Chlorobaculum parvum NCIB 8327: one gene and its partner. Each later gene encodes a partner of the first gene's protein in a complex. Links are inferred from orthologs where the notes say so. Each region holds a gene or a part of one and is shown on either strand. Other genes may lie near its edges.

Region 1 (3,302 bases):
ACAGCCCTGAAAAACAGGAATGAACGCGACAAGCCGCCCATCCACGCAAACGGTAACCAACAAGAACGCGCCGAATTGAAAAAGATTTTTTTCTATACAGCTTTCATGATCGTGCTGGCCTTCGTGCAGCATTTCCTCGTTTCAAAACTGGTGCTGTGGCACACCGCGCCTGACGTGATGCCGCTGTTCATCGCCTTCACCGCGATGTCGATCGGCCAGCGAACCGGCACTTCGTACGGTTTTGCAGCGGGCATCATCAGCGGCTTTCTGTCGGGCAGCATCGGCATGGAGGCGCTGATCGGCACCATCGAGGGCTTCGTGGCAGGCTTCTTTCACGTGCCTGAAGAGAGCCACGCGACCTCGACCAGAAAACGGCGGAAGTTCTACATGGCCTCGGCAGCTGCGCTCCTCACGGGCAATGCGCTGCGGGCGATCATGAGCGATCCGCTGTCGCTGCCGATCTACATCAGGCTGCCCGAAGCGCTCATCCTCGGCACCCTCATGAGCATGATCATCTGCGTGCTGGCCTACCATCTTGCGTTGAAGAAAATGCTCAGGGACTGAGAATCATGGACAAGATTCAACGCGGACTCAACCTCACAACCATCCTCATCGCATCGGTCTTTGGGCTTCTCTTCGGACGGCTGGCCTGGCTCCAGATCGTCGAACACGACGCCATCGGATCGAGGTCGAGCAGCGTTCGCCGCATCTGGGTGCAGGCTCCGCGGGGCCACTTCATCGACAGAAAGGGGGTCACGGTGCTGGAAAATCGCGCGCTCTACACGCTCAAGATCATCCCTTCGGAACTGCGGGAATCGACCATCCCCTACCTGGCCTACCTGCTCGAAATGCCGGAAGAGGAGTTACGCGAAAAAATTGACGATGCCAGAGCCTACAGCCGTTTTGCCGCCTCGACGGTCTATCGCGACCTGAACGAGTTTGCTGTAGCTCGCATCAGCGAAAACCTCTGGCAACTGCCGGGAGTAATCATTGAAATCGAAGACAAGAGAAAGTACAGCGACCAGTTCAGGGGCACGCACCTGTTCGGCTACCTGCGCAATGTGAACCGCGCGCAGCTCGACACGCTGGCCGAAAAAGGGTACACGCCTAACGACAAAATCGGTTTTTCGGGCATCGAGCGGAGTTACGAAGAGGAGCTCAGGGGTGACAAAGGCGCCCGGTTCGAACTGGTCACCCCGCTCGGCATGCTGGTAGGCAAGTATAACGACGGCAAAAACGACATTCAGCCGGTCAAGGGCAACGACCTCTACCTGACCATCGATGCCGGACTTCAGCAACTTGCCGAGAACCTGCTGCGAGATACCGGCCACTCGGGCGCAGTGGTGGCAATCGATCCCTCCGACGGCGGCATTCTGGCCATGTGCAGCGAGCCGGACTTCGACCTCGACATCCTCAACGGCACCACGCGACGCAAAGAGTGGGCCGACATCGTTCTGTCGCCGGACAAACCGCTGTTCAACCGCGCGATTCAGGCCGCCTATCCCCCCGGCTCAACCTACAAAATGGTGCTCGGCATCGCAGGACTGGAAACAGGCCTGATCAAACCCGAGGATACGATTATCTGTACCGGCACCTGGACTTTCGGAAGGCGTGCGTTCCACTGTCACGGCAGCCATGCGCACGGCAAGGTCAACCTTGAAAAAGCGATCACCGAGTCGTGCAACATCTATTTCTACAACATGATGCTCAAGGTCGGACTCGACACCTGGAACGAATACGGACGGATGTTCGGCTTCGGCCAACGTGAGGGGATCGACCTGCCGGGAGAGCGGCGCGGACTGCTGCCATCGACCGAGTATTACAACAAACGTTACGGCAAAAACCGCTGGACGAGGGGCTACCTGATCAGCCTCTCCATTGGTCAGGGTGAACTCGGGGTAACTCCGTTGCAGCTCGCCAACTATGCAGCCACCCTGGGCAACGAGGGGCACTGGCACGAGCCGCACCTCGTGAAGGGATACCGCGACACCCGCACGGGCATTTTCGTGCCGATCGATCACGAATCGAGAACCTTGCCGATCTCGAAACAGACCTTTGACATCATCAAAAAAGGAATGCAGGGGGTGGTGGAGAGCGATCAGGGTACAGGCACTCTGGCGCGGGTTCCCGGCGTGACCGTGGCCGGCAAAACCGGCACCGCGCAGAACCCGCACGGCAAGGATCACGCCTGGTTCATCTGCTTCGCGCCAGTCGATAACCCGAAAATCGCCATCGCGGTGCTGGTCGAGAACGCCGGTTACGGGGGCAGCATCTCCGCGCCAATCGCCCGCGCCATGATCGACTACTACATCAACGGCCCCAAAAAGCCGGAACAGGAAACCAGTGCCGAGAAGACGACCGAAGTCGCCGCCGATACGACAAAAGCTTCGCCGGTGATGGAGCCGCCGGTGATGGAACCGCCGGTCACAACCGCAACACGTGCCCCGCAGGACAGCACCAACGCAGAAGGACAAACAGAATTGGGAGATTGATGTTACTGAAAAGCGAACCATCGGCCATCGCGGCGTTTCTCGAAGATACCAGCAACCTGAAAAGCGGCTGGACGCCCGGCGTCTGCTTCCCCGAAACGCTGGAGGAGATTGCGGCGCTGCTACGCGAGGCTCACGCCGACGGTCGGCGCTACACCATCGCGGGCAACGGCACCGGTACCACCGGCGCGCGGATTCCGTTCGGCGATTACGTCATCGCCATGCAGAAGCTCGACCGCATCGACGAGGTCGAGGTGTTGGGCGACGACAAGGCGATGCTGCACGTGCAGGGCGGTGCGCTGTTGCAGGATGTTCAGGCGAAAGCAGCAGCGGCAGGCTGGTTCTATCCACCCGACCCAACTGAAAAAACCTGCTTCATCGGCAGCACAATCTCGAACAACTCCACCGGCTCGCGTTCGCTCAAGTATGGCCCGACGCGCAATTACGTGCAGGCGCTGAAAATCGCGCTGCCGCAAGGCGACATTCTTAAGATCGAACGCGGCGAGCACTTTGCCGATACCGAGGACCGCTTCACGATTGACCTCCCAATCGCCGGTCGCGTCACCTTCCGGCTACCGGATTATACGATGCCGAAGACCTCGAAGCACAACGCGGGCTACTGGTCGAAACCGGGTATGGATCTGATCGACCTCTTCATCGGCTCGGAAGGCACGCTCGGCGTCATTCTCGAAGCCACCCTGCTGCTCCGCCCAGCGCCGGAATCGGTCATCGCCTGCCTGGCGTGGTTCCAGAGCGAGGAGGAGCTGCTCGACTTCGTCGGCAAGGCGCGTACTGGAAGCGGCGGCGTGAGTC
Region 2 (3,177 bases), 1.3 Mb from region 1 along the record:
CCCCATCGATTTGCGCAATGTGCTCCGGGGCAAGTTGCGCATAACATCCGGCCACTACCACTTTTGCATTCGGATGCTTTTTGATTGCTTTCCGAATCTGCTGCCTTGATTTCCGTTCCGCTTCACCGGTAACCGCACAGGTATGAATAAGAATGATATCAGCACCATCGCGAATGTCGTGAAATTGCCAACCCTCGGCAACCAGCATATCAACGATCGATGCTGTTTCAGCATAATTGACTTTGCAACCAAGAGTTACAGCAGCAACGCTTTTCTGTTTCACAGAGCTTGAGTTATTCATCTATGCAATGGAATGTTTCATGAAACAAAATGAAAATAGAACCCGAGGAGTAAAATTTACGGTATATTGAAACCTATATTTCTTGCTTTCAAAACAAAGCGTCAGAAAAAACAGAACAAGACGAATTAGCATACCTCCAGATTACACCAAACACACAAAATGATTTCACGAGATAAATATTTCTTTTTTCGATTGCAATATTAAACACAACGACAGTATATTTAAAACGTGCTCAGATAATACCAAAAACCTGATGACTCGAAAAAACAGCAAACAGAAAACATTAGTACCATGAAAACAGAATCACCAGACAAGTTTGATCTTTACATTGCGAATGTCGATGAATTCAAGGCGCTGAACAGGGAAAAAAACGAACTCAAAGAAAAAATTGCTGAGATGAGGCGTCAGTTCGAAGAAACAATTCAGCCCTTCGAAGACGAACTGAATACGATCATCAAAAAGCTCGAAAACAACCTCTCGAAAATAGAAGGTACGGCTGCTCCGAAAACCACCGGAACCGCCAAATTCGGGCGCGGAAAACTCGGCATTGCAATCAAAAACCTCCTTCAGGCAAATCCGGACAAGGCATTCAAGCCTCGTGAAATCGCTGCCGCATTGCAGACCAAAGGCACCGCAGTCAGCCTCTGGTTCAACAAGTATGGCAGCCAGGATCCTGAAATCGAGCGTATTCCCGTAGGCGAAGGCGGCAAACGCTTCCTTTATCAGATCAAACGCTGATCTTCCCGTTCAAGGCGCGAGAACAGAACTCCTCCTTACCTATCCAGAAACAAGGCCGTCAATGAAAAAGACGGCCTTGTTTCGTTATAGTAAGCCCCTGCATAACGATTCAATAACCGATATTCCTCCGGTTTTTTGCGAAATTCATAGCGATACCAACCATCATCATATTCGCAACAAGAGAGGATCCTCCATAGGAAATAAACGGCAAAGGTACGCCAATAACCGGCATAACCCCTATCGTCATGCCGATGTTAATCACCACATGAGTCATCAGCAATGAAGCATAGCCGACAAGCATCAGTTCGACAAACCGGTTTTTGATTGCTTTCACCATCCAGACCATGCGCAAAACAAGGGTCAGAAAAAACAGAAGAAGCAATGTCGAGCCAACAAGCCCCAGCTCTTCGGCAACAACACAAAAAATGAAATCAGTCCACTGGGCAGGTATGTACCGAAGCTGAGTCTGCGTGCCCTGAAGAAACCCTTTGCCGAACAATCCGCCGGAAGCGATCGCTATCTTTGCCTGAAGTGCATTATAGCCTGCGCCCTGCGGATCAGCAGACGGGTCGAGAAAAATCTGTATCCTCTTGATCTGATGTGGCTTGAGAATCATACTCGTAAACTTCCAGGTCAACAAGCCGCTCAACATACCCCCGCCGACAACGATCAACTGATGAAAAGAGAAACGCTTTCCAACCACGATCAACAACAGTATGGAAACGGCGGCAAGTATAAAAAGAATGGTCAGGTTGAAAAAACCGGATAGCATCAGCGCAACCGGGACAACAGCCACCACGATATAATAGAGGTTAAACCCGGCAAGCACAATCATCGGAATAATAAACGAAAGGCAGGTCAGCGCCGTGCCGGTATCGGGCTGAAGCAACACCAGTCCGGCAGGCACAAGCGCGATAGCAAGCACTTTCGCCAAATCAGACTTATTGCTGATATCGGTCTGGTCATCGGAAAGAAACCTCGCCATGGCGATGATGGTTATCATCTTGGTCAACTCGGAGGGCTGGAAGCTGAACATACCGAACCGCACCCAACTGGTCGCTCCGGCAACCTTTCGCCCGAAAACCAGCACGGCAACCAACAGAATGATTCCGAGAGCGTAAATCAGGTAGGCATTGTCTTTGATGATACGGTAATCGATATACGAGAAGGCCGCAACAACGGCATAGCCGGCAATAGCCCACGTCAACTGCCGATAAAAAAGGGTGACCGATTCGGCCGTTCCGTTCGTAGCGCTGAAAACAGCCATCAGACCCATGATGACCAGGCCGGTCATGGGAAGCAACAGCCACAATTGATCGAGATTGTTATTCTTTTCCATCAGGTATCGATGAAGAGGAGGTAAATCATGGTTATCTTGGGAATATAAATTCTTCCCCGCCGGAACAACCATCAGGAAAGTTTCGGCAAAAAAATATCACAGAACGGGAGCAACATCAGTGCAGCCACCACCATTCTCCTGCGGCCATGCAACGTTCGTCGGCGCACCGAATGCCGGAAAATCGACCCTGCTGAATCGCCTGCTGGATCACAAGCTATCGATTGTCACCCCAAAACCGCAAACTACAAGAAAAAAAATCACCGGAATCTACCACGACGACCGGAGCCAGATCATCATTCTCGACACGCCCGGCATCATGGACCCGAAGCAAAGCCTGCACGAATCGATGCTGGAAATCACCCGGCGGTCACTGCGTGACACGGATGTCATCGTGGCCCTTATCCCCTTACAGAAAGGAGAGGAGCCATTCGACAGAGCGTTTGCCGACGAGCTGATCGAGCAATGGGTGCGTCCGGCGGACAAACCCTTCGTGATCGCCTTGAACAAGGCCGATCTTGTTCCAGAAGAGACCGTCCACCAAGTGCAGAACGAAATCATGGAGCGCTACCACCCCATAGCCGTCCCGGCTTTGTCAGCGCTCACCGGCAGCAACATACAGGAGCTGATCGACCTGCTCAGGCCGCTACTCCCGCTTGACGAGCCGATCTGGCCGGACGACATCCTGAGCACCGAACCCGAACGGTTCTTTGTCGGCGAAATCATCCGCGAAAAAATCTTTCTGCAGTTCGGCCGTGAAATCCCCTACTCGACCGAAGTGGTTATCGACGAGTTCAAAGAG

What was found.
Region 2: the proteins of mrdA (region 1) and rodA are in contact, whole or in part, in a crystal structure (PDB 6PL5), measured with the Thermus thermophilus proteins. The link is inferred for Chlorobaculum parvum NCIB 8327 from one-to-one orthologs. Residues at the interface, in WP_223903432.1 of Thermus thermophilus: Arg4, Ile5, His6, Leu8, Ala9, Phe12, Ala15, Leu16, Leu19, Gly20, Arg22, Ala23, Trp24, Leu26, Gln27, Val28, Tyr31, Tyr34, Leu36, Leu43, Thr45, Asp47, Lys156, Gln157, Gly158, Ser160, Val184, Leu201, Glu202; in WP_223903423.1 of Thermus thermophilus: Phe161, Val165, Phe168, Val169, Leu172, Pro198, Tyr199, Glu202, Tyr211, Arg212, Asp213, Gln220, Val221, Gln223, Ser224, Ile226, Ala227, Ile228, Gly229, Ser230, Gly266, Phe267, Val270, Leu274, Tyr277, Gly278, Leu281, Phe285, Leu289, Arg297.

The regions. Positions count from the first base shown.
Region 1 is NC_011027.1:633,690-636,991, reverse strand. The notes cover bases 51-3,030. They hold mrdA (penicillin-binding protein 2), read left to right. Parts: upstream 51-569; coding sequence 570-2,492; downstream 2,493-3,030. Other genes in these bases: CPAR_RS03015 (FAD-binding oxidoreductase), read left to right, coding at 2,492-3,030; CPAR_RS03025 (rod shape-determining protein MreD), read left to right, coding at 76-564. Outside these bases: rod shape-determining protein MreC, read left to right, coding at 1-23; more of CPAR_RS03015, read left to right, coding at 3,031-3,302. UniProt on the Escherichia coli protein: Catalyzes cross-linking of the peptidoglycan cell wall. Responsible for the determination of the rod shape of the cell. Is probably required for lateral peptidoglycan synthesis and maintenance of the correct diameter during lateral and centripetal growth.
Region 2 is NC_011027.1:1,912,207-1,915,383, forward strand. What follows is about bases 264-3,118. They hold rodA (rod shape-determining protein RodA), read right to left. Parts: upstream 2,379-3,118; coding sequence 1,149-2,378; downstream 264-1,148. Other genes in these bases: mtaB (tRNA (N(6)-L-threonylcarbamoyladenosine(37)-C(2))-methylthiotransferase MtaB), read right to left, coding at 264-283; CPAR_RS08830 (hypothetical protein), read left to right, coding at 593-1,039; era (GTPase Era), read left to right, coding at 2,497-3,118. In the rest of the region: more of mtaB, read right to left, coding at 1-263; more of era, read left to right, coding at 3,119-3,177. UniProt on the Escherichia coli protein: Peptidoglycan polymerase that is essential for cell wall elongation. Also required for the maintenance of the rod cell shape. Functions probably in conjunction with the penicillin-binding protein 2 (mrdA).